DNA from 3 places in the Lactobacillus melliventris genome. Region 2 is predicted to be linked to each of the others. Evidence: predicted binding sites of a transcription regulator. Region 2 holds the regulator's gene; each other region holds the start of a gene.
What was found. Region 2 encodes HrcA, which represses chaperone genes, less so after heat shock. Its sites were predicted from a motif close to TTAGCACTCNNNNNNNNNGAGTGCTAA; they were not measured.
Positions count from the first base shown of each region.

Region 1: groES (co-chaperone GroES) is a predicted target of HrcA. The motif match lies at 5,583-5,609, and genes of this name have one in related genera.
Region 3: ACFQ32_RS03235 (ATP-dependent Clp protease ATP-binding subunit) is a predicted target of HrcA. The motif match lies at 7,847-7,873, and genes of this name have one in related genera.

Region 1 is NZ_JBHTMT010000005.1:158,932-169,953, reverse strand. Features, by position in the region: gene mutS (DNA mismatch repair protein MutS) at 1-1,067, opposite strand, end outside; gene pcp (pyroglutamyl-peptidase I) at 1,208-1,855, opposite strand; gene ACFQ32_RS07175 (DUF979 domain-containing protein) at 1,875-2,798, opposite strand; gene ACFQ32_RS07170 (DUF969 domain-containing protein) at 2,807-3,475, opposite strand; gene groL (chaperonin GroEL) at 3,609-5,234, opposite strand; gene groES (co-chaperone GroES) at 5,254-5,538, opposite strand; gene ACFQ32_RS07155 (redox-sensing transcriptional repressor Rex) at 5,699-6,334, opposite strand; gene ACFQ32_RS07150 (ABC-F family ATP-binding cassette domain-containing protein) at 6,614-8,539, shown strand; gene ACFQ32_RS07145 (hypothetical protein) at 8,756-8,902, shown strand; gene ACFQ32_RS07140 (hypothetical protein) at 9,616-10,785, opposite strand; gene ACFQ32_RS07135 (hypothetical protein) at 10,785-11,022, opposite strand, start outside.
Region 2 is NZ_JBHTMT010000001.1:214,927-225,948, reverse strand. Features, by position in the region: gene lepA (translation elongation factor 4) at 1-1,640, opposite strand, end outside; gene ACFQ32_RS01085 (hypothetical protein) at 1,781-1,945, opposite strand; gene dnaJ (molecular chaperone DnaJ) at 2,008-3,150, opposite strand; gene dnaK (molecular chaperone DnaK) at 3,231-5,087, opposite strand; gene grpE (nucleotide exchange factor GrpE) at 5,106-5,699, opposite strand; gene hrcA (heat-inducible transcriptional repressor HrcA) at 5,712-6,761, opposite strand; gene ribF (riboflavin biosynthesis protein RibF) at 6,897-7,829, opposite strand; gene truB (tRNA pseudouridine(55) synthase TruB) at 7,848-8,741, opposite strand; gene ACFQ32_RS01050 (ribosome-binding factor A) at 8,788-9,150, opposite strand; gene infB (translation initiation factor IF-2) at 9,168-11,022, opposite strand, start outside.
Region 3 is NZ_JBHTMT010000002.1:100,953-111,974, forward strand. Features, by position in the region: gene dltD (D-alanyl-lipoteichoic acid biosynthesis protein DltD) at 1-640, shown strand, start outside; gene ACFQ32_RS03205 (serine hydrolase domain-containing protein) at 640-1,614, shown strand; gene ACFQ32_RS03210 (DUF975 family protein) at 1,851-2,558, shown strand; gene ACFQ32_RS03215 (hypothetical protein) at 2,625-2,858, opposite strand; gene ACFQ32_RS03220 (PTS sugar transporter subunit IIC) at 3,007-4,302, shown strand; gene ACFQ32_RS03225 (alpha/beta hydrolase) at 4,306-5,172, shown strand; gene ACFQ32_RS03230 (ATP-binding cassette domain-containing protein) at 5,172-7,703, shown strand; gene ACFQ32_RS03235 (ATP-dependent Clp protease ATP-binding subunit) at 7,910-10,006, shown strand; gene ACFQ32_RS03240 (branched-chain amino acid aminotransferase) at 10,311-11,022, shown strand, end outside.

The DNA.
Region 1 (11,022 bases), on a different contig from region 2:
TTAAGAGAATGAGCCAACTGTAATAACTCTCTGGCATTGACATTACCAAAAGCAATTCGCCCCGTTAAGCGTTCTAAGTCATAAACTCCCTTGAGAGCATCATTAATATTTTCCCGCGTAAAGTACTCATCAATTAACGCCTGTACCATCTCTTGGCGCCTGTTTAACTGTTCAACGGATAATAATGGTCGAGCAAGCCATTGTTTTAACAAGCGTCCACCCATTGCGGTATGTGTTTTATCAAGCACCCAAAAAAGTGAACCCATCTTCTTACCCGTTTTTGCAGATGCGATCAATTCTAAATTATCCCGCACAGTATGCGACATTTGTAAATATTGATTGACTTCATAGCTTTTAGCGACTTGTAAATGCGCTAAACTACGACGCTGAGTTTGTAATAAATATCCTACCAGCTGTTTTACAGCAGCTTTTTCAGCAGAGTTTGTCAGATCCTGTTCAGCAAAGGAAATCTCCGCATGTTTGCCAGTTAACTCTACCGGCTCTGATACAGTAATATTTGCTTTATGAAAAAAGTCATTATCCTGATCATTTAAATGACCATTGAAAACAACTTCCCGTGTGCGTAATGATAATAATTCATTTGAAACAGCTGCAAAGCTCTTCAAATGAGTGGCATAAATTTCACCAGTCGATAAATCGCTGTATGCCAATCCAAAACAACTTTTGGTAGTTACAACAGAGGTAAGATAATTCGACTCTTTGGCTTCACTGGGTTTGTCATTCATCAAGGTTCCGGGAGTCACAAGTTGGATAATACCACGTTTAACCATTCCTTTGGCCTTTTTCGGATCTTCAAGTTGTTCGCATAAAGCTACTTTATAACCCTTTTCAACCAGTGTATCTACATAAGATTGCACTGCCACGTGAGGTACTCCTGCCATAGGAACAGGGTTTTCGGCTTTGTTGGACCTGTGAGTCAAGGTTAATTCCAAAATTTGGGCACCCTTGATTGCATCGTCTTCAAATAATTCGTAAAAATCCCCCACCCGATAAAAAAGAAAGGCATCGGGATACTGCTTTTTAATTTGGTGATATTGCTCCATCATCGGAGTCAGGTTTGTTTGCGCCATTATTCTCCTTCTTTTCTGCATTACTGTTATTATTATACGCTAAACTATTCATTAAAAGAAAAAAGACCGCAAGCAAAACGATCTCTTCTCACAACACATATAAATAATTCAAAAAATTAGGCAATATGTCCTTCAATACTTGCCAAATCTTTCTTGCCATCCATCTTCACAATTGCACTAATGGCAGCCGTAATACCTTTTACATCATCTGCTAAGCTCAGACAAGGAGTCTCTGGTTTAGCAACAACTTGTTCTGGTAAATACGGAATGTGCATAAAGCCAGCTTTTAAGTCATGAAATTCTTTATCAATCATATACTGCACTTGATACATAATGTGGTTGCAGACAAATGTACCTGCCGTCGTAGAAACTGAACTTGGAAGTCCAGCTTCCCTAATTGCCCGTGCCATTGCCTTAACAGGCAGTTGCGTGAAATATGCATTTTGACCGTCTGCCTGAATAGGTGTAGCAAGTGGTTGGTATCCTTTATTATCGGCAATGCGACCATCATCAAAATTAATTGCCACTCGTTCGGGAGTTAGACCATAGCGGCCACCAGCTTGTCCAATATTTAAAACATAATCAGTTGTTTCCTTCAGAATAGCTTCATGAACCACATCGGCACAATCGCCAAAAACAGTTGGTATTTCCAGTTTTACGATTTGTGCTCCGGCGATTTCATCATCCAGCCGTTTAACTGCTTCGATCGCAGGATTAATTTTATCTTCACCAAATGGATCAAAACCTGTTACAAGAATTTTCATTATATTTCTCCTTACTATCTTAAAATGCCAAAAAATACATTAGCATAATTTGAATAAGCAACATGCTGATTGCGATCGGAAATTGTTGTTTAATTACGCCTAGTTGATCTTTCATTTCCATAAGAGCAACGGGCAAAGTATTAAAGTTTGCTGCCATTGGTGTTAACAGCGTACCGCAATAACCCGAAGTCATCCCTAAAGCTGCAACTACAACCGGTGAACCTCCTTGTGCCACAACAAAAGGGATGCCAATCCCAGCAGTAATAACTGCAAAGGCCGCAAACGCATTACCCATGATGGCTGTAAACAAAGCCATGGCAACACAATAGAGTGTAACTCCCAATAAATGGTTTCCAATAGGAAAAAGTCCAGAAATAGCTTTAGCAGTCACTTGCCCAACACCGGAAGCTGTAAACACCACACCCAGAGTAGCAAGCAGCTGTGGTAAGATTCCCGCTGACCCTACCGAACGCACCATTCTCTGAGTATCCTCATACACAACTTTCACATTTGCTTTTGTCAAAATTTGTGCAATAACAAGTGAAATAATTGCTGCCACACCTATACCTACTTGGCCACCTAGATTAGTAAATTGGGCTATTAGCAAAGCTAAAACTGCCAGCAAGATACTTGGTAAGAAAATCCAGTTGCCAATACGTTTAACCGTTTGTTGAGCAACTTTTTCATCCAAATCTTTTATGTGACCTACGCGAACCTGTTTAAACAGAGATAATAAAGCAATAATTATTATAATTGCACCGTTAATTGCATTCGAAAGCCATTGCCCACAACAGAATAGTATTGCAAACAAAAACCAGAAAAGCCCGGTACCCCAACGCACAGGATTTGATTGATCACGCCAAGACTCAATTGCTGCAGCCAAGAAAAACAGCCCGATTAAGATATAGAACGCTAATAAAATATTATTGATTAAAGTATCCATTATTTCTCCTACTTCTCTTGCTGTTTGAGTAATTTTTTGTCAAACACATGATTGTAACCCACACATAAAATATAACTGATGATTGCAACTGGAAAAGTGTATAGAACTATGCCACTAGGATCAACTGGGTGACCCAGTGATTTCATAGTACTTGCAATAAGTAGAACGCTTGAAGAAGCTACGAATAAATTTTGGGCAAAGAAATTACCAAAATTTTCTGTTGCAGCCGCTCTACCCTTAATTTGGTCAATTTCTAAAGAGGTCAATTCGCTGTTAACCTTACCTGCAGCTTGTGCCATTGGATTAATTAGTGGCGCAATAAATTGGACGTGTCCTTGTAATGAAATGCCGAAAGCACCAGCAATCTCACGAATGGCTTGGTAAATATCGAAAATACGACCTGGCGTCAATTTTTTCATTTTTTTAATCAAATTAACAGAAGCTTGCTTTAAGCCATGTCTTTCTAAAATGCCAATTGTCGGTAAAGTCAGAAAAAACAGGGAAACCATGCGATTATCCATAAATCCTTTACCCAAAATTGTCAAAAAAGAGACAAAATCAATTCCTGAAACTAAGGCTGTAATTAAAGCAGCAATAATAACAACGGCTATGGTATCAAGTCCCAGTGTAAAGCCAATCACTATAACTACAATACCTAGTAAACTTAAATATTCCACTAATATTCCTTCCTATTGTAAAGGCAGCAATTACTTATCAAATTCTGTAAGCAAAATTTCAAAGCAAAAAATCCTACCAGCAAGCCCCACAGGATTGCTAGTAGGATTTATTAATTAACTAATAAAAACTAAATTACATCACACCTGGATTGCCAGCACCTGCATTTGGATCAGCGGCAGGTTTATCTTCTGGTATTTCGGCAACAACGGCTTCAGTAGTCAATAACAAGGCAGCAATAGACGCAGCATTTTGTAAAGCAGTACGGGTTACCTTAGTTGGGTCAATAATTCCGGCTTCAACCATGTTTTCCCATTTACCGTTGGCTGCATTGTAACCAACTTCATTTTCTTGACCTTCAAGCTTATTCAAGATAACTGAACCATCTTCACCAGCATTTTCAGCAATTTGACGAACTGGAGCAGTCAAAGCTTCTAAGACAATGTTAATACCTGTTTGTTCATCAGCATTGTCACCTTTAAGGTCCTTAACAGCATCCTTAACATCTACTAAAGCAGTACCACCACCAGCAACGTAGCCTTCATCAACAGCAGCACGGGTTGAGTTCAAAGCATCTTCGATGCGGTATCTGCGTTCTTTTAATTCAGTTTCAGTAGCAGCACCGACATGGATAACAGCAACTCCACCAGTTAATTTAGCTAGGCGCTCTTGTAATTTCTTCTTGTCAAAGTCAGAAGTAGTTTCTGCAATTTGCTTTCTGATTGAGTCTTCACGGTCTTTAATTGCTTCATCTGAACCAGAACCATCAACAATAGTAGTTGAGTCCTTAGTTACAGTAATCCGGCGAGCTTGACCTAATTGGTCAATCTTAGTGTCCTTTAATTCGAGCCCTAAGTCCTCAGTAATTACTGTACCACCAGTTAAAGCGGCAATATCTTGCAGTTGTTCTTTACGACGGTCGCCAAAGCCAGGAGCCTTAACAGCAACAACATTGAATGTACCACGAATCTTGTTCAAAACTAATGTTGGCAAAGCTTCACCAGAAACATCATCGGCAATGATTAAAAGTGATTTGCCTTGTTGCACAATTTCTTGTAACAATGGCAAGATGTCTTGAATGTTAGAAATCTTCTTATCAGTAATTAAGATATATGGATTGTCAAGATCAGCTTCCATCTTGTCATTATCAGTTACCATGTATTGTGACAGGTAACCACGGTCAAATTGCATACCTTCAACTACTGATAATTCAGTTTCGATACCACGTGAGTCTTCAATAGTGATAACACCATCATTACCAACTTTTTCCATTGCGTCAGCGATTAAATCACCAACTTCTTTTGAAGCTGAAGAAACTGAAGCAACTTGAGCAATTTGGTCTTTTGAAGAAACAGTGTGACTAATCTTGTGTAATTCATTTACTACAGCTTTTGTGGCTTTTTCAATACCGCGACGAACACCAACAGGGTTAGCACCAGCAGTAACATTCTTCATACCTTCACGAATAATTGCTTGGGTTAAAACAACCGCAGTAGTAGTACCATCACCGGCAATATCATTGGTCTTTTGTGCTGCTTCTGCAACTAACTTAGCACCCATATTCTCATAGTGGTCTCTTAATTCAATTGCCTTGGCAATTGTCACACCATCGTTAGTAATGTCTGGGTTGCCGTAAGATTGCTCCAAAACAACGTTTCTACCCTTAGGACCAATAGTAGCCTTAACAGTATCAGCTAATTTGTCAACGCCCTTTAACAGGGAACGTCTTGCTTTTTCTGAAAATTTAATTTCTTTTGCCATATTTTTATACGCTCCTTAATTACTTAACAATTGCTAAAATATCTTTTTCGTGAAGGACTAAATATTTTTGACCATCGTATTTAACATCTGTACCAGAATACTTGTCATATAAAACAACGTCGCCTTCCTTAACAGTCATAGGTATTTTGTTGCCATTTTCAGCAAAGTTACCATCACCAACAGCAACTACTTCACCTTCTGTCGGCTTTTGTTTAGCATTAGAAGCCAGGACGATTCCGCCTACAGTCTTTTCTTCTTCTTCTTTAACTTTTACGATCACGCGATCACCTATTGGTTGTAACACGTTTGTCCCTCCTAAAATTAAATTTTAATCTCTTTTATGTGCCATTAGCACTCCTATTTGTCAAGTGCTAACTTACATTTATGATAATAACCCCTTTTATGAAAAAATGCAAGAAAAAATTAGCACTTTGAGTAAAAAAGTGCTAATTTGCTTTTTAAAACTATTTTTTCTTATCCGAATCAAGAAAGTAAATAAGTGTCTGCAACTCAGTAGCCAAATCAACGTTTTGAATTCGAATGCCACTTGGTGCAGATAAACGAATTGGGGTGAAATTCATGATTCCCTTAATTCCAGCTTCTACCATATCATCAGCAGTTTTTTGAGCAGCCGCAGATGGCACCGTTAAAATCGCAATAGAAATTTGTTGGTCACTAAGCTGCTTTTTAAGTTCACTCATATCATAGACAGGCACACCGCTTAGAATTCTGCCGGTAATTTTCTCATCAATATCAAAAGCACAAGAAATGCGAATATTATTTGAGCGTTTAAAATTGTAATTTAATAAAGCATGACCCAAGTTACCTACGCCAACCAAAGCAACATTTGTTAAAGTGTCTTGGTTTAAAATCTTTTTAAAAAAAGAAAGTAAACTTTTTACATCGTAGCCATAACCCCTTTTGCCCAAAGCGCCGAAATAAGAAAAATCACGTCTGATTGAAGCACTGTCTACCTGAACAGCTTCAGACAATTCAGTCGAAGAAACTTTTTCTTTGCCAGCCTCATTTAAGATAATAAGATAACGGTAATATAACGGCAACCTTTTAGCCGTTGCCGTTGGTATTTTGATTTTTTCCATTTAAGAAGCCTCCAACTTAATTAAGTAACCATAATTCGTTCTTGTGAATTTCTCAGCAATCAATTCTATTTTACCTATAAATTTACGTCATTTGCAAACATTTTTTTCACAATCTTTTAAATTTTAGCAAAATGGTAACAGGCTTGATAATAGAAACTGGTATTTTTATTCATTCACGCTTAAAAAGCTGTATTTTTGCTCTTTTTCTTTCATATATCCGTCAAACTCTCACACAAGAAATTCAATACGTATGCTAAAATGGTTTTTAGGTGAAAAATTATGATAATTGCACAAGGACACGATTTAGAAAAACAATTTGGTGCCAACACATTATTTAAAAATGTCAATTTTTCAATTGACGCAAATGCCAGAATAGGTCTTATTGGACCAAATGGTGTCGGTAAAACGACCCTGCTTAAGATTATGACCGGTGAAGAAGAAGCCACACATGGTGACTTCACCATCAATAAAAATATAGATGTCGGCTATATTGCCCAAGAAAATGGCTTAAATGAAAGTAAAACAATTTGGGAAGAAATGTTGTCTGTTTTTACTTCATTAATTAATATGAGCAAAAAAATCACAAGTTTACAGCAGGATATTGCTGCTAACCCTAAAAGAAGTGATTTGTTAAAACAGTATGACCAGCTGCAATTCAACTTTGAGCAGCAAGGGGGCTATACCTACCAGGCTGATATCAAAAGTATTTTGAATGGCTTTAACTTTCCTGAAGCAACTTGGTCCAAAAAAATCGCAAGTCTTTCCGGAGGAGAAAAGACCAGACTTTCATTTGTTAAATTGCTGCTGCGCAAGCCTGCTCTGCTATTACTTGATGAGCCTACCAACTACCTTGATTTAGACACTCTGGACTGGCTGGAAAGTTATCTTAAAAACTATTCTGGTGCTATTTTAGTTGTTTCCCACGATCAGTATTTTTTAGATAATTTAGCCACACAGATTTTTGAATTGCAATTTGGCAAATTAACTGTCTTTAAGGGGAATTATTCCGCATACGTTGCTGAACGGCAGCTGCGTGATCGCCAGCAAGAAGAAGCGTATGAAAAGCAGCAAGAGCAAATCAAAAAAGACGAAGAATTTATTCAAAAAAATATTGTCAGAGCCAAAACTACTAAACGAGCACAAAGTCGCCGCAAGCAATTGGAGAAAATGGAAAGAATTACTCCGCCAAAACACAAAAATAAAGTGCGCATTAATTTTCAAAGCGAGCGGCCATCTGGTAAAGAAGTACTAATTTTACGTGATTTAACAATTGGCTATCCGACAAAAACAATGGTGCACGATATTTCTCTGCAAATAAATAAAGGCGATCGCGTAGCCGTAATTGGTCAAAATGGTATTGGTAAATCAACTTTACTAAAAACCGTGATGAAGGAATTAAAGCCGAAAAAAGGCTCAATTAAATATGGTGCATCCCTTGATATCGGCTATTATGATCAGGAACTACAAGGACTTGATCCAACTAAAACGGTGATTGACACCGTTTGGGACCGGCATAAAACAATGCCTGAAAAAGATGTTCGTTCCATTTTAGCCAGTTTTTTGTTTACGGCAAAAGATATTGATAAAACTGTCGGACAATTATCTGGTGGTCAAAAAGCGAGATTAACGTTAACTGTATTATCACTTGAACATAACAACTTTCTGCTGATGGATGAACCTACTAACCATTTGGATCTTGAGGCGAAAGAAGTATTAGAAAAAGCTTTGCAGGATTTTGACGGTACTTTATTGTTTGTTTCTCACGACCGCTATTTCATCAATCAATTAGCTAATAAAATTGTAGAGATCAAAGATGGTACTGCCCAAGTTTATGAGGGTGATTATAATTATTATTTAAACGAGAAAACTAAGCAAAATGCCGTTTCCGCCAGTACATCTGCTAATGAAGACACAACTGTCATTGAACCCGAAAAAAATAAAAACAAGTTGTCCTATCAAGAACAAAAGCTTCGTGATTCACAAAAACGTAAATTGCAAAGAGAAGTTGAAAATACCGAAAATAAAATTGAAAAGCTGGAAAAAGAGCAAAAAGATATTCAATCTCAAATGGCTGATCCTGAAATTGCCACTAATTTTGACAAATTAGGTCCCTTGCAAGAACAGCTTAGCGCTGTACAAAAACATCTGGACGATGCAAATGATGCTTGGGAAAAAGCACTGACTGAACTGGATAGCTTTGACTAAAACAATATATCAAGTAAGCACAACAAAAATAGGAACAAATCAGCCTTTTTATCTGCTGTTTTTATATTTTAACTTGCTGTAAATTACCTCGCCAACTATTAATAAATTTTTTGTTAGCAAAATTTGATGAATTTAGTGCTGCTTTTAAAATTGTAGTTGTTTAAACTAAAAGAGATAATTTTGCTGGCTTTATAAGAAATGAAATGGGAGATACGCATGGGAAAATTACTTATTGCTCTTCAATTATTAATTAATAAAGGAGGAATAAAAATGAAATATATAGTTGACCAAAATATTACTTTAGACCAACTCATCAATTTATACACCAGCGTCGGTTGGAGTTCTTATACACAAAATCCCTAGCAACTGCAAAAGGCAGTGGCAAATTCGCTTTTTGCTATTAGTGCTTATAATCATAACCAATTAGTTGGATTAATCTGAGTAGTTGGTAATGGTCTGACCTTCATTTATATCCAAGAGTTACTGGTTAATCTGCTTATCAAAGTCGGGAAATTGGTACGAAATTAATGAATAGCGTATTACAGAAATATAATTCTGTCATACAGAAAGTTTTGTTGACCGAAAATACCGTTAAAACGCGCATGTTTTATGAAAGTTGTGATTTTAATCCGTGCGATAAATACGATTTGATCGCTTTTTACAAAGATTTTTAAGAGATATAAAGAGTCTGGGAAAACTATCTTTTCCCAGACTTTTTTGCTCAATATTTTATCTTTTAATATTTAGAAGAGCTTACAACAATCTAATTAACTTTATCATGGTACGTACCTTATTACCTAGTTAGAATAGATGATACTATAGCACTAAAATTTACACAGCAAGGCAAGATATTATTGAATATTAAATCTGTAAATACTTGTTTAATCAAAATGGGAGACTCTTTTGAAATGAGTCTCCCATTTTGTAATGGTAAGTATGTTATTACTTGTTATATATTTTTACACTTAATTTTAAAAGACTTTTGAGTAAGCATAATTTAAATAAACAAATGAACGTCTAAGGTTATGATAACACTATGTTAGAAGTAAAAATATTGATTTAAAAAATATAAGATTTTATTCTTTGTATTTTATATGACTGGACAGTAAAATCAAAATAGCAATTATTAAAACTGAACAGCACAGTGTTAAAAGCCCTGTCGTATAGTTCAACTGCACATTTTGATAATTAATTCCTAAATTGCCTGATACTATGTCAACTGCATTCAGGTAAGTCATTGGCAGCCATGCGCAAATCTTACGCAGCGGCTCAACTATCATAGTAGCAATGTTAAGTCCCGGGACAAGTAAAATAGCGATAAGTAATGCTGGTAATTTATCACGAAAAATTCGGACAAGGAACTGAACTAGGACAACCTCGAAGATGAAGGTAAGTACCTGCAATACAATTACTTTAATAATAAAACTGCCAGTAGATACACATGCAATAAGAGGCCTACCACCTTTATATTGACCTACGATATAAGGATAATCTAAACTACCTGTACCGGAAATAAAGGAAGCTGCAATAAATAATACTAAATTAATCCCTAAAAAGCTACCAAGAGTCAGGACAATTCCTGCTGTGGCATTAGAAATTATTAAATTATTTTTTTCAAGCGGTAATAGCTGCGCAGTATCTAACTTTTGATGATAAGAATCAGTTAAAAGCAAAGTTAATAAAAACAGAGCAACAAGAGTAAATACGTAAGGCAAATATTGCTGATTTAATTGCAGTAAGAACTGCCAGCCTGTTACTGGCATATCCTGACTTTCATAAGGCAAAGGCTTATGGCGTAAATAGTTAAAGAATCGCAGTTTTTTCTCTACATTTATTCTTGAATTTAGGCCTGCTGAATCTTGACCATTTGATGAAATAGTTTGTTCTCGCTTTTTTTGTTGCCACAAGATCGTGTAGGCATTGCGCCAGTTACCTTTATTTGCCGCATTTAGAACTTGTTTATCTTGCTTAACTACTTCTTGATTTTGCTTAATAGTAGATTTAGTATCATTGTAAATCTCAGTTTCCGCTTTTTGTTTTTCTTGTTTAAGTAATCTTTGCTGCTGGTTAATTTCTTTTTGAAAGTAAGCAATCTCCGATTCAGCCCTCGCCTGTAAGGAAAATTGGGGATTAGTGCGAATATTCATGAATAAGACAATACCCATTAATAAGACTAGACTCGCTATGCAAACTGGGGTTAGCTTATTCTTAAATACTTTTTTAAGTTGAAAAGCCAAATAGGACATTATGCCAGCCTCCCATTTCTATGAGCAACAGTTGTAAAGCGATCAATTAAAAATACCAATAACAATAATAATATAGAACTCAGTATTAAGGTAAACACACCATTTGAAAAGTTAATAGCAGAATTGTCCATTGTATAGGCTGTTTGGTTTGAAACAATGTTTAATACTCCTAAATAAGTACCAGGAAGCCACTGCGCAATCTTCTCCAGCGGAATAATAAAAACTGTAACAAAATGA
Region 2 (11,022 bases):
ATTATTTTAGCACCAATTGCTCCCTGAATATCAACCTCAAAGTTTTGCCGCGGAATTAATTTCTTAAGCATCGAGGTCATTTGTCTTGCTCTATTTTGTGCTTCATCCCGGTGGGCTATGAAACTTAAAGCATCAACAACTTGCTTATTCAAAAGAATATCAATTTTAACTAAATCTGTTGCGCGGTAACCCGTAATTTCGTAATCAAGAGAAGCATAACCCTTAGTAGAAGACTTCAAATCATCAAAAAAGTCATAAATAATTTCGGCTAATGGCATATTGTAAATTACGTTAATCCGATATTTGTCTAAATAGTCCATTGTCACAAACTCGCCCCGTTTGCGTTGACATAATTCCATCACAGGACCGACAAAATCATTCGGTACCATTACTTCTGCTTTAACAAAAGGTTCCTGCACTTCCTTATATTCACCTGCAGACGGTAAATCAGAAGGATTATCAATTACTTTGGTCGTACCGTCATTCATAATTGCATGATAATCTACAGAAGGGGCAGTCATAATCAAGTCTAGGTCAAATTCCTGTTCAAGTCTCTCCTGCACCACATCCATGTGGAGTAAACCTAAAAAGCCGCACCTAAAGCCAAAGCCTAAAGCGGTTGAAGTTTCAGGTTCAAATTCTAAAGCAGCATCATTGAGCTGCAATTTTTGCAAAGCTTCTTTAAGATCATCATATTTTGCATTGTCTACGGGATACATACCTGAATAAACCATTGGTGGTATTTGCCGATACCCAGATAATGGCTCAGCTGTGGGATGTTCCGCTGCAGTAATTGTATCACCAACACGAGTTTCACGAACGGACTTGATGTTAGCCGTTAGGTAACCAACATCCCCCGCAATCAGAATATCCTTTTTAACCGGATGTGGACTAGAAACTCCCACTTCAGTTACTTCATACTCTTTACCCGTATTCATGATTTTTATTTTATCGCCAGGTTTAACCGTACCTTCTTCAATCCTGACAGAGAGAACTACCCCGCGATAGTCATCATACTTAGAATCAAAAATTAATGCTTTAAGTGGGTTTTGCAAATTACCCTGCGGTGCCGGAATGTCTTTTACGATTCGTTCAAGCAACTCCTTAATGCCCTGACCAGTTTTACCAGAAACTTCAACAGCGTCGGATGCATCAAGTCCCAGCATTTCTGTAATTTCTTCTTTAGCCTGCTCTGGGTTAGCCGAAGGCAAATCGATCTTGTTTATTACAGGCAATATTTCTAAATCATCATCAATTGCCAAGTAAGTATTTGCCAAAGTTTGGGCTTGTACGCCTTGCGAAGCGTCGACTACTAAGAGCGCTCCTTCACACGCGGCTAAAGAACGTGAAACTTCGTATGAAAAATCCACGTGTCCTGGTGTATCAATTAGATGAAAAATGTAGTCTTCGCCATCTTGAGCATGATATTTAATTTCAACCGAGTTCATCTTAATGGTAATACCGCGTTGGCGCTCAAGCGGCATATCGTCTAACATCTGATTTTTTAATTGGCGTTCAGATACTGTATCGGTCAACTCTAAAATACGGTCCGCAATCGTTGATTTTCCATGATCAATATGAGCAACAATGGAAAAGTTGCGAATATGTTTTTGATAATCTTGTAATTTTGTTATGTCCATAAATAATTTGCACCCTTTACTCTATCTTTATTATAGCAAATTCAACAGACTGTATAAAACTAAATAAGAAACATGACAAAATTAAAGAGCTAATTCCTTTATATTTTAGGAATCAGCTCTTGTTCAAATTGCCAAAAATGTTAATAATACTTGATTATACCGTGCTTATCAGGTTTTCCATTTTTTGCAAAAAGTTTCATATATTTATGAAATTCTTTTTTTGCCCATTGAGGTGCATCCGCCGATATAGTTATCCCGGTATCATTTTTATTCCAATATTTATAACCCTTAGGACATTCTAACATTGCAATTTTTCTTCTATTTTAATCAAAAAGATCTAATCAGTGAAGTTATGATAACGTAATTATCACTGCAATTTTTCTTTTAGCCTTTCAAAAAATCCTTTTTCTTGCGGCATTATTGACCCTCCACCTGCTTTGACAAAATCAACTAGAGCCTGTTTTTGCTTCTCATTAATTGATTTTGGAATTTGAACTTGAACGGTAGTAATCTGGTCACCATTACCGTTGCCACGCAAATACGGAACACCTTGTCCGTGGATGGTAAACTTCTTATTTGGTTGAGTACCTGCAGGAATTTTTAGCTTCTTTTCGCCGTGTACAGTTTTAACATTAATCTCATCGCCTAACGTTGCCTGGGCAAATGAAATTGGAACGGTCGTATAAATAGTTGTACCTTTACGCTCAAATTCCTTTGATGGTTTAATCCGATAATTGATGTACAAATCACCGTAAGGACCACCATTTTTACCAGCTTCGCCTTGACCTTCATAACGCAATTGCTGACCATTATCTATTCCAGCAGGAATATTAACTTCAATGGTATTCTTACCGTCAATTACGCCATTACCATGACAAGTTTGACATGGATGTTCAATAATTACACCTTTTCCATGGCATTTGTCACAAACAGCTTGCTGTCGTATCATACCTATCAGGGATTTTTGAGTAATAGTCATATAACCTGAGCCATTACATTTATCACAAATTATCGGATGTGTGCCTTTTTCAGCACCATTGCCCCCACAAGTTGGGCAGGTTTCACTCCTAGTATAGGAAACTTGTGTTTTCTTACCCGTAATTGCATCCATAAAATCAATAGACAACGTATAATCTAAGTCCTCACCGCGAGTTGGCGCCGTGGGATTTACATGTTGTTGATTGGCACCTGTGGCACCACCGAAGAAATCATTAAATATATCGCCAAAATCACCGAAGCCCCCAAAGTCACTGTATCCTTGACCAGCACCGCCAAAACCTCCTTGACCATTGACTCCAGCTGAACCAAATTGATCATATTGGGCTCTTTTTTGCTTGTCATGTAATACTTCATAGGCTTCGTTAACCTTTTTATATTTTTCCTCAGCACCAGGCTCATGGTTTAAATCGGGGTGATACTTCTTGGCAAGTTTGCGATAAGCAGAGGTAATTTCTTTGTCACTGGCATTGCGATCTACTCCCAGCACTTCATAATAATCTTCTTGTGCCATCTATAAGCTCCTTAACCTTACAAAAGAAAAGAACTACTTTTCCTGGCAGTTCTTTTCTAATTTATTCAATTATAAACCCTTTACTTATCTGGGTCTACCTTATGAAATTCACCTTCACCTGCAGAACCATTATTACCATCTTGTGAACCAGGATTTTGTGGTCCGGCTTGAGGTCCAGCTTGTCCTTGTGCACCTTGAGCTCCACCATTAGCTTGGTACAATTTGACTGCTAAGTCTTGTGCAACCTTGGATAATTCATCTTTCTTAGCTTTCATTTCATCCAAATTGTTGTCTTTTTGAGCTTTCTTTAAAGCATCAAGTGCATCTTGAACTTTCTTAGTATCATCATCAGAGACTTTGCCTTTGACATCTTTCAAGGTCTTTTCAGTGGAGAAGATTAATTGATCAACTTCATTACGTAAGTCGACTTCTTCTTTCTTCTTCTTATCCTCTTCCGCATGTTCTTCAGCTTCTTTTTGCATCTTCTTAATTTCTTCATCAGATAAGCCGGATGAACTCTTGATAGTAATCTTTTGTTCTTTACCAGTTCCCATATCCTTAGCAGAAACATTAACGATACCGTTCTTGTCAATATCAAAAGTAACTTGAATTTGTGGTACACCACGAGGGGCTGCAGGAATATCAGTTAATTCAAACCGTCCTAAAGTCTTATCATCGGCAGCCATTGGGCGTTCACCTTGCAAAACGTGCACGTCAACAGCTGGTTGATTATCAGCAGCAGTTGAGAAAATCTGGCTCTTTGAAGTTGGAATAGTTGTATTCTTTTCAATAAGTTTGGTAAATACACCACCCATTGTCTCAATACCAAGTGATAATGGGGTTACATCAAGTAAAACAACATCCTTAACGTCACCTGAAATGACACCACCTTGAATAGCAGCACCTAAAGCAACAGCTTCGTCTGGGTTAATTGAGTGATCAGGTTCTTTACCAGCCCACTTCTTAACTGCATCCTGTACAGCAGGAATTCGGGTAGAACCACCATTTAAAATGACTTTGTCAATGTCATTAACTGTTAAATCAGCGTCTTTTAAAGCATTATCAAATGGGATCTTAGTCTTTTCAACTAAGTCAGAAGTTAATTCATCGAATTTTGCCCGAGTTAAATCGGCTTCAAGGTGCAATGGGCCAGATTCACCTGCAGAGATAAATGGCAATGAAATATGGGTTGCTGAAACACCAGACAAATCTTTCTTCGCTTTTTCAGCAGCATCCTTTAATCTTTGCAAAGCCATCTTATCTTTTGAAAGGTCAACGCCATTTTCATCTTTAAAGTTCTTAATCAGCCAATCAATAATCTTATTATCAAAATCATCACCACCAAGGTGGGTATCACCATTAGTTGACAATACTTGAAAGACGCCATCACCTAACTGCAGTACGGAAACATCGAAAGTACCACCACCAAGGTCGTAAACTAAGACTTTTTCATCTTCTGCGTCCTTGTCCAAACCATATGCAAGTGAAGATGCAGTAGGTTCGTTAATGATTCGCTTAACATCAAGGCCAGCTATTTTACCAGCATCCTTGGTAGCTTGACGCTGAGCGTCATTAAAGTATGCAGGTACAGTAATAACAGCATCGGTTACTTTCTCGCCCAAATAATCTTCAGAGAATTTCTTGATATACTGCAAGATCATTGCTGAAATTTCCTGTGGTGTATAAGCTTTATCACCAATTTTGACCTTATAATCAGTTTCGCCCATGTGACGTTTAATAGAAGAAATAGTATTGGGATTGGTAATTGCTTGTCTTTTGGCAACTTCACCAACTTGGATTTCTCCATCTTTAAAGGCAACTACTGAAGGGGTAGTGCGATTTCCTTCTGGGTTAGTAATAATTTTGGGTTCTTTACCCTCCAAAACGGCAACTGCTGAGTTAGTAGTTCCGAGGTCAATTCCGATAACTTTTGACATTGATATGCTTCCTTTCAATTATTGTGCTACAACAACCATAGCCGGTCTTAAAGTACGATCCTTGTACAAGTATCCCTTTTGTAAAACTCGTACAACATGATCTTTTTGATCATCATTTTCAGCTGCAACGGTTTGAACAGCTTGGTGTAAATTGGGATCAAATTTGACACCTTCAGCTATAATTTCACTGATACCGTGATCTTTCATCGCTTTAACCAGTGAATCAAGTGTCATCTGGACACCTTTTTTAAGCTGTTTTGATGCTTCGTCATCGACTTTAGTAGCTAAAGCTCTTTCTAAATTATCCATCGCTGGCAAAACATCTTTAGCTAAGGATTGAGACTCATATTTGATAAGCTGCGCTCTTTCTTTATTGTAGCGATTTTGCATATTTTGCATCTCAGCTTGACTGCGCAAATACTTATCTTCCAGATCGTCTTTTTCTTTTTGCAATTGAGTCAAATTACGCTGCAATTTACTTTCCAAAGACTCTGGTTTCTTTTCTTCGTTAGCCTTAGTCTTAGAATTTTCTACTTCTGTCTTTGACTTTTTATGCTCATCTTTTTTTGGCTCTTTTTTTGAGTTTTTACTATTATTTTCTTCTTTACTCACGGCTAACCTCCTTTATTTGAATCTACCATAATAATCAAGTAATTTTTTAGATAGTTCGTTTCTGAAATACTCGAGTAATCCAATCACCTGAGAATACGGCATATTATCAGGGCCAAGTAAAGCAATTATGCCCTTTCCATGAGAGCCAACGCTGTACTCTGCCGTAAGCAGACTGTAATCCTTTAACAAATCATTTGATAATTCGGATCCTAAACTAACTCGAACCGGATACCTGTCGCTTTTCAAATTTTGCCTATTGTCCAAAATACTGGAAATCAAATCATTATGCTCAATCATTTCATAGAGCGATCTTAAGTTTGAAATATCGTCCAGAGAAATGTTGTTAAGCAGGTTAATCTGACCATCAACATAGGTTTGCTCACTGGCAGCATCGTTAATAACATCCTCGACCAAATTAATCAGTTCAGAGACATGAGCAACTTTAAGTTTATTGCCCAAAGTCTTTTTAAGATAGTCTGGAGTAACTTGATCTAAAGTTTTGCCCACCAGCTGATCGTTAATCATGCGCACAGCCTGTTCAATTTCATCACCATTAACATTATAAGGTAAAGTATAAACCTGGTCATGAACGTCACCGTCACTAGTTCCTAAGACAGCCATAATCTGTCTGTTAAACAATGGCACGATACGAAAACCAGTAATAGTTAATTCACTATTTTCAGGACCTTCCGCAAATGCTGTGTAATTGGTTAGATCCGATAAAATTTTGACAGCTGCCTGTACGATATCGTTAACCTGATGAAATGGTTGATCAAGCTGACTAATGATTCGCTTGTATACAGAAGATGAAATTTGTAAAGGTTCAACTAAATTGTCAAGATAGTAGCGGTAGCCTTCAGTTGAAGGCACGCGGCCACTAGACAAATGAGTTTTCTCAATCAAACCCTTATCTTCTAAAACAGCCATTTCGTTACGAATAGTAGCACTTGAAACCTTAATAGGCAGTTGATTCATAACAGTTTTGGACCCAACAGGATCATGTGTCTGCGTAAAATCATTGATAATTGTTTTTAAAATTAATTCTTGACGTTCGGTCAACATAAATATCGCCCTCACTTTTAGCACTCAATCTGATTAGGTGCTAACAATTTATATGATACTAGCTTTTAGCAGAATGTCAAGTTGAGTGCTAACTTTTTTCTTAAAAAACGTCAATCATTTTTTCAGTATCATTAATTAATTCATCGCAGCAAAATAATTTTTAATTTCAGCCTCGTCTTGACTCATTTGTTGTGTTAGCTCTTTTAAATTGGCAAATTTAATTTCACCACGGGTATACTTATACCATTTAATTACCATTTCCTCATCATAAGCTTCCTGATCAAAGCCAAATAAGTTTGACTCAATATAAAGCTTTTTCCCCTGATTGATAGTCACATTATAGCCTACACTTGTCATTGAGTCATACCACTTACCACAAATCTTGGTTTTAGTCGCATAAACGCCAATTTTAGGAACAGCCTTGTCTTCACTCCAAACCAAATTAGCTGTGGGAAAACCTAGTTTATGCCCATTGCGCAAACCGTGACCTACATAGCCTGACATAACATAGGGAAAGCCTAACAACTTAGCGGCTAATTCCATATTTCCGCTAGTAATCGCTTTTTTGATTTCCGTAGAACCAATTTTTTGACCATCATAAGACTGCTTAGGGACATTAATTATATTGAACCTTCCCTGAGCAAACTTAGGGAAATTTTTCATATTAGCCGTGTCTTTAGGGCCATATGTGTAGTCAAAGCCAGCAACTACAGTGTCAGCATGTAATTTTACTATAATATTATCAACAAATTCCTGTGCAGTTAGTTTACTAAAAGCTTCATTAAAGTGCATCACCAACAAATAGTCAACTTTAAGTTTCTGCATCTTGTATGCTTTTTCTGGAAGAGTATCAATGTATGTAACTTTTTTATTTTGATAAACTTCTTTTGGATGACGATCAAACGTCATTACTACTAGTGGTAAATGTCTTTGCTTTGCTTTTTCTTTTGCGATTTTGATTAATTCTTGATGTCCGCGATGAACCCCATCGAAGAAACCTAAAGCAAGAATTATATTTTGGGGAATTATGTTTTCCTTAAAAGGGTATGTTAAATGGATAATTTCCATAATAAGACCTTCATTCACCTATTCATTTTGTAAAAGCATTAAATAAGGGCGATAAATGGTACCATCTTTGCGATAGATTGCCTTAACTTTATTATTGTAACTTAATGCCACCTTTTTTGCATTCGTTTTCAAAGAAATAGCTGCACCATTTTTAACTTTAGACCATAATTTATCATCAAGATCCATTTGCACGTAATTTCTAAAAAAAGAATCAATTGGTTGAATAATTTGATCAATTAATTTAGGATCTTCGGTAATTTCAGAAAGTTTTACAGACTGACTAATATCAAAACCTGAACTAGATGTGCGGCGCAAACTTTTCATTACTGCTGGTATTTTCAGTTGGGTACCTAAATCATTTATTAAAGAACGAACGTAGGTTCCTTTACTACATTCAATTTCAAAGTCAAACATTTCTTGACCTTTTTCTTTATCAAAGATAGGTTCATTTACAAGATTATAAGCAAAAATTTTAACTTGCCTTTTAGGTCGTTCTACCTCAATGCCAGCTCGTGCATATTCATATAAATGCCTACCGTTAACCCTCACAGCAGAATAGATCGGCGGCACCTGTTCAATTTGTCCCACAAATTCTTGCATTGCATCTTTTATCTCAGTTGATTTGACTTTATTCGTGATCTTTTTGCTAGCTGTTATTTTGCCGCTAATATCGCAACTATCAGTGGCAAAACCAAGTATTCCCTGGCCGATATATCTTTTATTTTGAGTATGCATTAACTCAATTAGTTTAGTAGCCTGTCCTATTGCGATTGGTAAAACACCTGTAACATCAGGATCAAGAGTACCAGCATGACCTATTTTCTTAATGTGCAAGACTTTGCGTAATTGATAGACAACATCAGCACTCGTCATGCCTTTTTCTTTGTCTATCACCAATATACCATTTAACATTTTTCCCGTACCTTAACCATGAAAAAAGCGCCTAACAGCGCTTTTATTAATTATTTCGATTTTCATCCTGCTTTTTAACTTCAGCAATTAACCGATCAATTTTGCTACCGTATTTAACTGAATTATCTCGTTTAAATATTAATTCAGGAACTTTGTAGACAGTTAAGACTTGACCCAACAAATGCCGCATCATGCCCTTTGCCTTATTTAAACCAGCTGCAGCCTCTTCTTCCTTTTTAGCATCTTCTGAAAGAATACTGTAGTAAACAGTAGCATACGAGAGATCATTAGTGCATTCAACTGCTGTAATAGTAACGTCATTAACACGTGGATCACGAATATTTTTGCGCAAAATTTTCGTTAATTCACGGAGGATTTCTCCTTCAACACGACCAATTCTGTGTTTCATGCTTTCCTCCCTGTTAATTACTCAGGTTTGACTTCTTGCTTTTCAACGGCTTCCATCTCATCACCAATTTTGATATCATTGTAGCCCTCAATTGTTAAACCACAGTCAAACCCTTGTTTAACCATTTTAGCATCATCTTTAAATCTTTTAAGTGAAGCCACTTTTCCAGTATATATTACAACACCGTCACGAATCAAATTGATTTCAGAATCTTTTGAAACATAACCAGAATCGACAAAGGCACCAGCAATTGTTCCTACCTTGGAAACCTTCCAAGTTTCCCGTACTGTCAAATTGCCCACAACCTTATCTTCATAAGTTGGTTCAAGCATACCCTTCATGGCTGCTTTAACATCGTCAATAGCCTTGTATATGATGCTATACAGACGAATATCTACACCATCTGTTTCAGCTTGTGACTTTGCGGTAGCTGTTGGACGAACATTAAAGCCAATTATGAAGGCATTCGAAGCGCCAGCCAAGGTAACATCTGATTCATTTACAGCACCAACTCCAGCATGAATGATGTTTACACGCACACCTTCAACTTCTATCTTTTCAAGTGACTGCTGTAAAGCCTCTACAGAACCTTGAACATCCGCTTTTAAGACAACATCTACTTCCTTCATGTTTTCTTTTTTCATTGTGTCAAACAGGTTATCAAGAGTAACATGTTGAACATTTTCACGAGATTGTTGCAAAGCTTGTTGCGCTCTTTGTTCACCAACACTTCTAGCCGTCTTTTCATCATCGAACACTACTATTTTATCAGCAGATTCTGGAACATCATTTAATCCGGTAATTTCTACTGGCATTGATGGAGTAGCCTTTTCGACTTGACGACCGCGGTCATTAGTCATAACACGAACTCTACCAAAGCGGTTCCCAACTACAATTGGATCGCCAACTTTTAGTGTTCCTTGTTGAACCAAAAGGTCGGCAACAGGACCACGTCCACGAGAAAGTCTGGCTTCAATAACAGTACCAATTGCTTTTTGCGTTGGGTCTGCTTTCAATTCCATCACATCCGCTTGCAAAAGGATCATTTGCAAAAGTTCATCAACATTTTCACCAGTTTTAGCAGAAATGTTAACAAATATTGTGTCACCACCGTAATTTTCCGGAATTAAATTGTACTTCATTAACTGCTCAGTAACATGCTCAGGGTTTGCTCCCGGAACATCCATCTTGTTAATGGCAACAATAATTGGAACTTTAGCACTCTTAGCATGATCAATTGCTTCAACAGTTTGAGGCATTACACCGTCATCTGCAGCAACAACCAAGACAACAATATCGGTAATTTCTGCTCCACGTTCACGCATATTTGAGAATGCGGCATGTCCTGGTGTATCCAAGAAAGTAATTGGCTGATTATCAACTCTTACCTGATAAGCACCAATTTTTTGCGTAATTCCTCCAGCTTCATGAGCCGAAACATGCGTATGACGTAAACGATCAAGCAGTGTTGTCTTACCATGGTCAACGTGTCCCATAATAGTAACTACTGGTGGGCGTTTAATTAAATGCTTAGATTTCAGAGAAGCTTTCATTCTCTTGTCATAAAGATTATCAATGTCAGATATATCCTCATGCACCTTTTCTTGAGCATTAATATTATATTCAGCCGCTACTAACTCTATTGCATCTTTATCAAGGGATTGATTTTGATTAGTCATGACACCCAGCATAAATAATTTTTTGACTATTTCAGCTGGCTCTCTGTGCAAAATTTTTCCTAAGTCTTGAGCATTCATACCCACTTCGTAAACCAGAGTATCTGGTAATGGCCGCTCTTTTCTTTGCGTTGGCTGCTTTTTAGGTACTTGTTCAAACTGCTTCTTCTTATTTTTACGCTTACGCTTTTCTTGG
Region 3 (11,022 bases), on a different contig from region 2:
TGACCGGATCAAAAGGATCAATAAGCAGGCTAAACTTTTGCCGGCTACTTATTCAGTCAAGGCCTTAGACCAAGTGGCAAGTGAGCAGGCTGAACTTAACACTAATTCGAATAGCTTTGGTATTAATAACCGCTTTTTTAAGCGGCGCTTGAATAAACGTTTATTGGTTAAATTGAAGGGCAGTCAGCGCCACTTTAACTACACTAAATCAGTAGAATACAGTGATTTTGAGCTGATGTTGCACCAGTTTGCCAAGCAGCATACCAATGTGCTATTCATTATCCCGCCGATCAATGAAAAGTGGTCTAATTATACGGGCTTGTCACAAACGATGTACCAAAAGGCCGTTTCCAAGATTAAGTACCAGCTGGCCAGCCAGGGCTTTGCTAACGTTACCGATTTGTCTAAGCGCGGCGGTGAACAGTATTTCATGGAAGATACGATTCACCTAGGTTGGCGCGGTTGGGTAGCAGTCGACCGGGCAGTAAAACCGTTTATGGCGCAAGCAAATGTGCCGCATAACTATAATATTCATAACTATTTTTATAGTAAAAAGTGGCAAAAAAAGCCGTACCAGATTAGTTTAACAGATGAAAATCCGGTAAATGGCACTGCAAAAGAATCTTTAAAAGGAAAATAGTGCGCCAGCAAATTGATGCTCTCAGAATAAAGGGCTCAATTCTAGTCATTAAAAATGACAAAATAATGCTTAACTATGCTTTAGGCAATAACACTGACACTAGTTATCTAATTAATTCAGTACAAAAATCAATGACCGCCGCAATTATCATGCACTTGGTGCAGGAGGGCAAGTTAAGTCTGCAGGATAAATTAAATAAATTTTATCCGCAAATTGCTGGGGCAAAGAAGGTTAGGCTGAAGAACCTGCTGGCAATGACAGCCGGTCTTGATCTTAAACCAGGGGCAAGACTGGGACAAAAGCATTTTGTTTCGGATCAAGATAATATCCAACATGATGCTGCTAACACTGTTTTTGAGCCTGGTTTGTTAAATAAGTGGCATTATAGCTCGTTAAATTATGTTTACTTGTGCGGCATTATGAGTAAAATAACGGGTCAAAGCTACGAGCAGTTATTCCGCGACACCTATGTCAGACCGTTAAAGTTGAGACAAACAGAATTTTTGTGGTCAAAGCCAGGCAAAATTATTGCCAGTCATTTAGTACCGGGCATGATTTACCGCAAAGGCCGCTATGATGTAGTTAAGCATCAAGCAGCTCTCAGGGATGCTCATAGTGAGTTAGGCGCAGGGTCAGTAGTAATGTCCAATCATGATTTAGCTAAAGTAATACGGTATCTGCTGACTGGTAGTTTACTAACTCGCAGGAGTCGCAAATTGCTTTACCAAGCGGCCCCTCCAGCCTATTATAATGGTGGCTTTTATAACAATATTAAGCTGAAAACCAAAACGGCTAATGGAGCCGGACAAGGCTATTATACTTTCATGCGTAGCACTAATAATGCCAAAACTATTCTGATTATTCAGTCTAATAAAACTCGTGAAGGTCGATTTGGCCAACTAAAAGGGCAAATAAATCAAATTATGTTGGAACTGCTTGGCCGTAAGGCTTACAGTGCAAATATAATTGGCTAAAACTTGTTTTTTGGTTAATTGCATGCTAAAATTCTGTTGTGTCGCCATAGGGAAGTAATCATTTTCTCCGGTAGCGAAAATGTAAATTTCTATATGTGGTCAGTAGTGGTGACACAAACACTGTGTGAGCTTAGTTCCGATGTTGGTGGAACTAGGCTTTTTTTGTCTTTTCTTTGCGATGTACCATTATTCGAGAGTAAAATGTAATTAGTATATACTAGATAAGGAGATAAGTTATGAACAGAGCAGAACTGAAACTAGAAGCTAGAAATCGGCTTCGTCATAACTGGGGCTGGGCAGTTAGTATTGGTATCGTAATGACGCTATTTGTCGGCTTCTTTTTTGCTAGACCAGCAGTAAGTGGTTCACTTAAGACTGCGAATAATGTAAATGATGTTATGGGAACCGGCTCAATTGATTCACTGTTTAAGCCAGCGTTTTGGGCAGGACAAATAGGACCTGATACAGGTTTAACTTTTATTGGCAGCTTTTTCATGTTGAGTATGGTGATAACATTTTTACATTTTGCTCGCGGAGAAAGGTTAAGCTTTTTTAAGGGAATTTTTTCTGTTTTTACTGATGGTCGCTTTATTCCGGAATTTTTGAACTTTCTTTTTAGCTATATTTTTCAATTTTTATGGACTTTATTATTATTCATTCCTGGGATAATCAAATCCTATTCTTATGCTATGACACCATATATTGTTAATGATTTAGTGGAAAGTGGACAAGAGGTGCATGCCACAACAGCAATTACTGCAAGTCGCCAGTTAATGGCTGGTCATAAGTGGGAATTGTTCGTGCTTGATTTAAGCTTTATTGGCTGGTACCTATTGTGTATTATTACTTTAGGTATTGGGTTTATTTGGCTGATTCCCTATGAACGCACAACCAAAGCTAATTTTTATCGGCAATTGGCCGGAGAGCGGTATTTAAAAAAGTAAATTGGTAACAAACAAAAAGAGCGGGACAATAACTGTCTTGCTCTTTTTGTTTTGCTTTAAGAAAGTTTAGTATTTATTTAAATCCTCAATACTTTCCTGAAACCATTTTCCCGCATATTCAGAAGTAAAATCATCTGTTTTTTTAAGCGCATCTTTGATTTGGCTGGAACTTAAATGATCTAATAGGTACAGTTTTAATGCCTTATTAATTAGGGCATTAAAATCTGTATCATTGGTTTCTAAGTATTTATCAGTCAGTTTTGCCACTTTGTCAGTTAATTCAATTTTCTTTCTGCTCATGTTCTCGCCTCTTAAAATACAAGTTCATTATACCATTTTATTCACAACTAATAATAAAAAAGATAATGGGTAACAAAAATGGCTTGCATTAAAAAAATAGAGTATTATTTTATTTTAAATATAATAATTAAAATAAAGGTTTGAAATAATGACAGAATGTACAATCAATTTTATAGCTCGCCTGCAGGAATTTTCTTTTTTTCGAGCCACAAGACGGACAATGGCGATGCTAATGCCAATTGCTGTAGTTGGCTCCTATTTTAAACTTTTAGGTGATTTGATCTTTACACCTAACGGGTTAATCTATAATATTTTCAATTTGGATAAAGTTTTATCAGATCACATTTGGTATGGCGGTTCTTTTGTGTGCCGGGGAATGGTAGAAATTACTTTTGGGGTTTTTGGCGTTTATGCCAGTTATTTTATGGCTCGTTACACCGCACGCCTTTACCATAAAGATTCAACTATGGCAGGTCTAACAGCAGTTTTAATAATGCTTTTCTGCTCATATGCTTCCAGTAGTGGACGCAATGCTCGTATGCCTTTTACCGCCAGTTTATTACAAATTAATGCAGTTTTTATTGCCTTAATTGTAGGATACTGTGTGGGCCAAATATTTCATTTATTAGGAAAGGACTTTTCTTACGTTGAATATGAGGGCACAAAAGTAATTCAAAAAAGAGCAGGGGATGCCGTTTTACCAAGCGCTGTTTCATTATTATTGGGTGTCTTTTTAGGTATTTTAATTTATGAACTACAGCTTAAATTACTTAATTCCGCCAGTTTTACTGAAATTGTCAGCAGGGTTCAGACTACTAATAATTTTGGCGAAGTGCTGTTATTGACAGCCGTAATTACTTTTTTTGATTGGCTTGGAATTGGTTATCCGTTGCACTCCTTAGCGGGAATAGTAAATAACGCCTTTACTGCAGAGAATTTAACATATACATTAAAACACGGTAATTCTTGGAATGTGCCATATAAATATCTGGGCAGCTCACTTATTAACAGTTACGGCATAATGGGCGGTGCCAGTGTTGTTTTGGCTGTTATTGTGTTACTGCTTATCAGAAGAGATAACAGGGAAAACGAAATAAATGCTAAAATTAACTTGTTGCCTGCTGCTTTTGGTTCAAGACTAGGATTTACAGTTGGCTTACCTTTAATGTTAAATCCTGTTTTTATCTTACCGAGCATTTTAATTCCTCTGATTAATATGACAATAGCCGTGGCAGCTATTAGTTTACACATTATCCCAGTTTGCGTTTACCAGAATTTAAAAGGGACTCCGGGACTATTGGTTTCCTTTTTTGGCACTAACGGCAATTGGGCAACACTAATTTTTACATTATTGTTGTTTTTATTAGATATCTTTTTATTACTACCTGTAATTAAGATAAATGAAAAAGTTGAATTAAGAATTAAAAAGCAGGAGATGAAATAGCAGATGCAAAAAAATCCTAACTATAAATGGTTGCTCCTGATTATTATTATTTTAATTATGCTTGCTGTTCCCAGCTTCTTTTGGATGAAAAAAGATAATAAATCACGAGCAGAACTCAGTAAATCGCTTCTCTCGCCTGTAATTATGGTCCCGGGTTCAAGTGCTACCACCGAACGCTTTAACCAGTTAATTGATGAACTTAATAAAACGACACTTAATAGGCATAGCGTAATAAAAATTAGAGTTTCACGTGAAGCAAAATTGACTTACACTGGCTCTATAGGTAAAAATGACTTGGAGCCCTTTATTATTATTGGTTTTGATAACAATAAAGACGGCTATTCCAATATTAAAAAACAAGCTAAGTGGCTAAATGTTGCATTTGAATCGTTAATTCAAAATTATAAGTTCAATAATTTTAAGGCGTTTGGTCATTCTAACGGCGGTTTGATTTGGACTTACTGGCTGGAGCACTATTATTCTGAGTATTCAAATGATATCAAAATCAAGAAATTAATGACTTTAGGTACGCCATATAATTTTACTGAAAATAATATTAATAATAGAACACAAATGCTGGCTGATTTTATTAAAAAGCGTTCAGCACTGCCAACCTATTTAAAGGTTTATTCTCTTTCTGGTGGCAAAAATTACGAATCTGATGGTATTGTACCTGAATCAAGTGTAGCTGCAGGTAAATTTATTTTTCAAAATCAAGTAAAAAACTATACTGCGATAACAGTTACGGGTGAAAAGGCAGATCATTCTGATTTGCCGCAGAACAAGCAAGTAATTCAGGCCATAAGACAGTACTTATTAAAGAAGCCAGAAAAGCCGTTAAAACCGGCTAAAAGAAGGGGCAATCACTAATGAAATATCAAAAGCAGCCGACCAAAATTGAAGTAATTGGTGGTAAAGTTAATAACTTAAAAAACATCAACGTTGATATTCCCCTGCATAAATTTGTAGCGATATCGGGGTTAAGCGGATCTGGCAAATCAAGCTTAGCGATGGGAATCTTGTACTCAGAGGGTGCAAGACGTTATCTTGATTCCTTGGCAGCTTACACCAGAAGACGTATTAGTCAAGTTGGTCGTGCACAGGTTGACGAAGTAAAACATATTCCTTCAGCTTTAGCTCTAAGGCAAAGGCCTGCTGTGCCTGGAGTCCGTTCCACGGTAGGTACAGTTACAGAAGTTTTTAACATCTTACGGTTGATTTTTTCCCGTTTAGGTTCACCTGTATGCCCCAACGGTCACCGAGTACCAGCAACGATTAAAATAGCTGAAGCCATGGATCTAACGGGGGCAGCCATGGGACGATTAACTTGTCCTACATGTGGGAGACAATTTTATGCTTTTAGTGCAGAAGATTTTGCGTTTAATTCTGATGGTGCGTGTCAAAAATGCCAGGGACTGGGAACTGTTGAAGAAATTGATGATAGCAAAATCATTGCAGATGAGAATTTATCTCTTGAAAATGGAGCAGTGGCAACTTGGCAAATTCCCGGACGAAATTGGATGTGGCGTATTGCCCGGGAACTAGGGGTACGGACCGATATTCCATATAAAGAGCTGAATGCTAAAGAAAAAGAAATTGTACTTCATGGAAAAGAGCGGAAAGTCCCGATTGATTTGCCAACTTCAACTGGTCGCGTATATCATCTAGATGCGCTATATGAGAATGCTTATAATGCGATAGCTAATTCACGCAAAACTACTAAGTCTGAACGCGGACTGCAAAGAATTAACTCCTTTTATAAATTCAGTACATGTCCCCGCTGCCAAGGCTATCGCATTGATCCAAGTCGCTGGCAGCAGTTAGTTGCTGGAAAAAGTATTGTAGCAGCTGAACAATTAACTTTGGGTGAACTGAGCCACTATATGAGTGAGATTTTAGCTTCCCTGCCGCAAGATATGCAGGAATTAGCGGAAAATTTAACTGGTGAATTGATGCATCAAGTCAAGCCCCTGCTAAAATTAGGCTTAGACTATCTGAGTTTAGATAGACAGGCTGCCAGTCTGTCTACGGGGGAACTGCAACGAATTCAGCTTGGTAGAACTTTGCGTACGGAAACCACCGGGGTGCTTTACGTTTTAGATGAACCATCTGTTGGTTTGCACCCTGATAATGTGGCTGGACTGATTGATATATTTCATGAACTGGTTAATCAAGGAAACTCTTTAGTTGTAGTTGATCATGAAACTGCAATCATTAAGGCAGCCGATTGGGTAATTGAAATTGGTCCTGGTTCAGGCAGCCGGGGTGGTGAGATTATTTCCCAGGGAATACCTAGTGAGATTGAGCAAAGTGAACAGTCTCTAATTGGTCCTTACTTAACTGGTAAGGCACCACTCCTAGTTCGTCACAGGGCCAAAACTGACCAAATTTTTAAACACGGTAAGGTTGAATTTGATGTTACTGAACGTTTTAATTTAAAGAATATTCACGCGCAAATTCCACTCAATCGCTTAACTTCCGTTACCGGCTTTTCTGGCGCTGGTAAGACTACCCTAATTCTCGATTCCCTCATTCCTGCACTTAAAGCACAAAAAAATCTTAAAAATGGTCCTGATTGGGTAAAAAATTTAAAAAATGATGCTATTAAAAATGTAATTAGTGTTGACTCTACACCTGTTGGTAAAAATCAACGTTCGACTGTTGCAACTTATACTGATATTATGGATAATTTGCGTAAACTCTTTGCCAAGCAGCCATTAGCAAAAAAATTAAAATACCGTGCGTCTCATTTTTCTTACAATAACAAAGAGGGTGCCTGTCCGGCATGTAACGGAACCGGTGTAATTTCACTTGACATCCAATATCTACCAGACATGGTTGAAACATGCTCTGTATGTGGCGGTCACCGTTTTAACCAAGCTGTTTTACAAGTAAAATGGCATAACTTAAGTATTGCGGATGTCTTAGATTATTCCGTTGATGATGCGCTAGACAAAGAACTTTTTAAAAACGAACCAAAGATCAATAAAACAATCACAACTTTGCATGATATGGGTCTAGGATATTTGCACTTGGGAGAATCTACTCCAGCTTTATCAGGAGGAGAAGCGCAGCGCTTGAAACTAACCAGTCATATCCACCAAAGACAAAAAGGAACATTATTTGTTTTTGATGAACCGACCGTTGGTTTACATCCACAAGATGTCAGAACTCTTTTGCATGTTTTTCAAAGATTACTTGAGCAAAAAGGAACTATTATTACAATCACACACGATTTAGATATTATGGCTAACAGTGATTATATGATTGATATGGGACCAAAAGGTGGGCTGCAAGGTGGGAAAATTATTGCAAGTGGCACACCTGTGGATATCTCGCAAAAGTCTAATAGTTTAACAGGTAAATATTTGCAAAAACAATTTAAATTGTATCAAAAATAGCAGTGAAAAGTCTTTAAAAGAAGTATAAAAGCTTTTATATTAAGGCTTTTTTCTTTTGTGGAAAAAAACGGAAAATCTGTGGATAAGTTAATCATAATTATTGCTTTCTGTGGATAACCTGCTATAATATTATATGTAAGTAATTAGCAGTCGAACGCAACGAGTGCTAATTACAAATTTATAACCTATCAAAGGGGTGTTTGCATATGGCATATTTTGATAACGATTTTGACGATTTATTTAACGAACTAAACAATTCATTCTTTAACAATACTAACGACAACGGTGGTGCTATTCCTATTCATTACTCCAGTAGTATGAATATTTCTCCGCAAGATTTGAATCAAGGTGGACAAATGGGACAAAAACAAGGTCAAAAACCAATCGGTGTTGATCTGGTTGAACAAGCTAAGAAGAATAAGTACGATCCTGTAATTGGGCGTGATGAACAAATTCAGGAAGTAATTGAAATTTTAAGTCGGCGCAAGAAGAATAATCCAGTATTAATTGGACCTGCCGGGGTTGGTAAAACAGCCATTGTAGAGGGCTTGGCACAAAAGATTGCTGCAGGCGATGTTCCTGATAAAATGAAAGACAAGCATATTATTGCCATTAATATTAATGATATGGTTGCAGGATCAAGCTTGCGTGGCAGTTTTGAAGAACGCCTTAAGAAAGTGATTGACGAAGCAAAAAAGAATCCGAATATTATCTTGTTCATTGATGAATTGCATAATATAGTTGGAGCCGGTTCTACTGATTCTGAGAATAATAACGGTGATGCCGCTAATATTTTAAAACCGGCTTTAGCTAGTGGTGATTTAAACTTAATTGGTGCAACGACTACAAGTGAGTACCGCAGAATTGAAAATGATGCGGCACTAGCACGTCGGTTCCAACCGGTACAAGTTCCGGAACCATCAGCAGAGGTTACCGTTAAAATCTTGGAAGGACTAAAAGATAAATATGAATCCTTCCATCACGTAAAATATAATGACAGTGCTTTGAAACTCGCAGTTGAATTGTCACAACGTTATATTCAGGGACGTTATTTACCTGACAAGGCCATTGACTTAATGGATGAAGCAGGTGCTAAAAAGGGCCTTGATACAATTCCCAGCGATGAAGCAACTTTAAAAGAGCGGATTAACAAGCTTGAAAGTGAAAAAGAAGCAGCTGTCAAAAAAGAAGATTATAGTAGAGCAAACGAGTTGAAAAAGCAAGTCGAAGACTTGCGTGATAAGGCTAATCACGTGGATGACGCTGCCACTCCACATGTTACTGATGAAGATATCTACGCTTTAATCGAAGCTAAGACCAAGATTCCAATGAGTGAATTGCATGCAAGTGCAGGACAAAAGAACCTTGATCTGGTAGAGAAATTAAAGAAAGTAGTTATTGATCAGGATAATGCTGTTGACGTCATTACAGATGCGATTGCCCGTAAACAAGTTTTCAAAGACAATGATCGTCCTACTGGTACGTTCTTGCTAACTGGTCCTACTGGCGTAGGTAAGACGGAATTAGCTAAACAATTAGCCATTCAACTATTTGGTGGTGAAAATCATCTTATTAGATTGGATATGTCTGAATATCAAGATCAGATGGCAGTTAATAAATTGATCGGTTCAGCACCGGGCTATGTTGGTTATTGTGAAGGCGGCCAATTAACTGAAAAAGTTCGTCATCAACCATACAGTTTGATTTTGTTTGATGAAATTGAAAAAGCCAATCCACAAGTATTCAATGCCTTGCTTCAGATCATGGATGATGGGCGCTTAACCGATGCTCAAGGTAGAATTGTTTCCTTTAAGGATACAATTTTAATCATGACTTCTAATGCAGGCTACTCTGACCAATTATTAAAAGACGGCAAAGTTGATCATGATAAGCTGATTAAAGCTCTTGAGGCCTACTTCAGACCAGAATTTTTGAATAGACTTGATGCTATTGTTCCGTTTAATTCATTGACCAAAGATGATATGAATAAGATCATTGATATCTATTTGAATAAAATGGCACATGTTTTGGCCAAAAAAGGTGTTAAGGTTGAAGTCTCTGATGAAGCTAAAGCCTATTTAGCAGCCAAGGGCTATGATAAGAAATTTGGTGCTAGACCTTTACGTAGAGTCGTTGAGCAAGATTTGGAAACGCCAATTGCCAAATTATTAATGAAGGAGCCTGACACTAAAGAAGTTAAGTTTACAGCAGATGATAAGCATGTATACCTAAATGATGCCGCAATTTTGGACATTTCGGCAAAAACTGATACTGAAACTAAAGATAGTGCAAAGCAAGACTAATTTTAAAATGAGAGTCATCCTATGAAAGTGATGTAAGCCCTGAAATTAGGACAAATTTGGGGGAGTCATATCACAAAGGGATGACTCTTTTTTTGTATATATTCGTTTCACGTGAAACTATATGCACATACAAAAGTATGCTTTTGTTTTATTATTAGAAGTTCAAATTATTTTATTGGGGAATAGAGCAGTTTAACTATTGACAATAAAAAGAAATTAGTTTAAATTAGTTAACAATTAAATTAATATTAAAAGCTAAAGAGAAATTTTTAGCTTATGTAGTTTTTTATAGGGGACAGTTCAAATGAAACAACGAGTAGAAGACCTAGATTGGAAAAATCTGGGATTTAAGTATCGAGATCTGCCTTATCGCTATGAGGCAAAATATAAAGATGGTGAATGGCAGGAAGGAAAACTGACTGAAGATTCAACCATGACATTTTCTGAAGGTGCAGAAGTCCTGCACTATGGTCAGGAAATTTTTGAGGGCTTAAAGGCCTATCGTAGAAAAGACGGTAAAATCAACCTGTTTAGACCTGATCAAAACGCACACCGCTTTACTCTTTCAGCAAAGCGGTTAGCCATGCCGCCTTTCCCTGAAGATAGATTTGTTGCTGCAGTAAAGCAAGTTGTTAAGGCTAACGAAGAGTTTGTACCACCATATGACAGTGGTGCGACCCTGTATTTACGGCCACTTATGGTGGGAACATCAAAAGTTTTAGGTGTTGAAGCAGCCAGCGAATATACCTTCCGCATTTTTGCGGTTCCAGTTGGCGCATATATTAAAGGATTGAACCCTGCAGATTACATTGTTAGTGAATACGACCGTGCCGCATATGCCGGTACTGGTCAAGCAAAGACATCAGGTAACTATGCCAGCAGCTTGCTTCCGTCCGTTGAAGCACACAAGAACGGCTTTGCCGATTGTCTTTACTTGGATCCACGTGAACATAAATATATTGATGAATTTGGTGGTGCTAACTTCTACGGCATTACCCAAGAAGGTCAATTTGTCA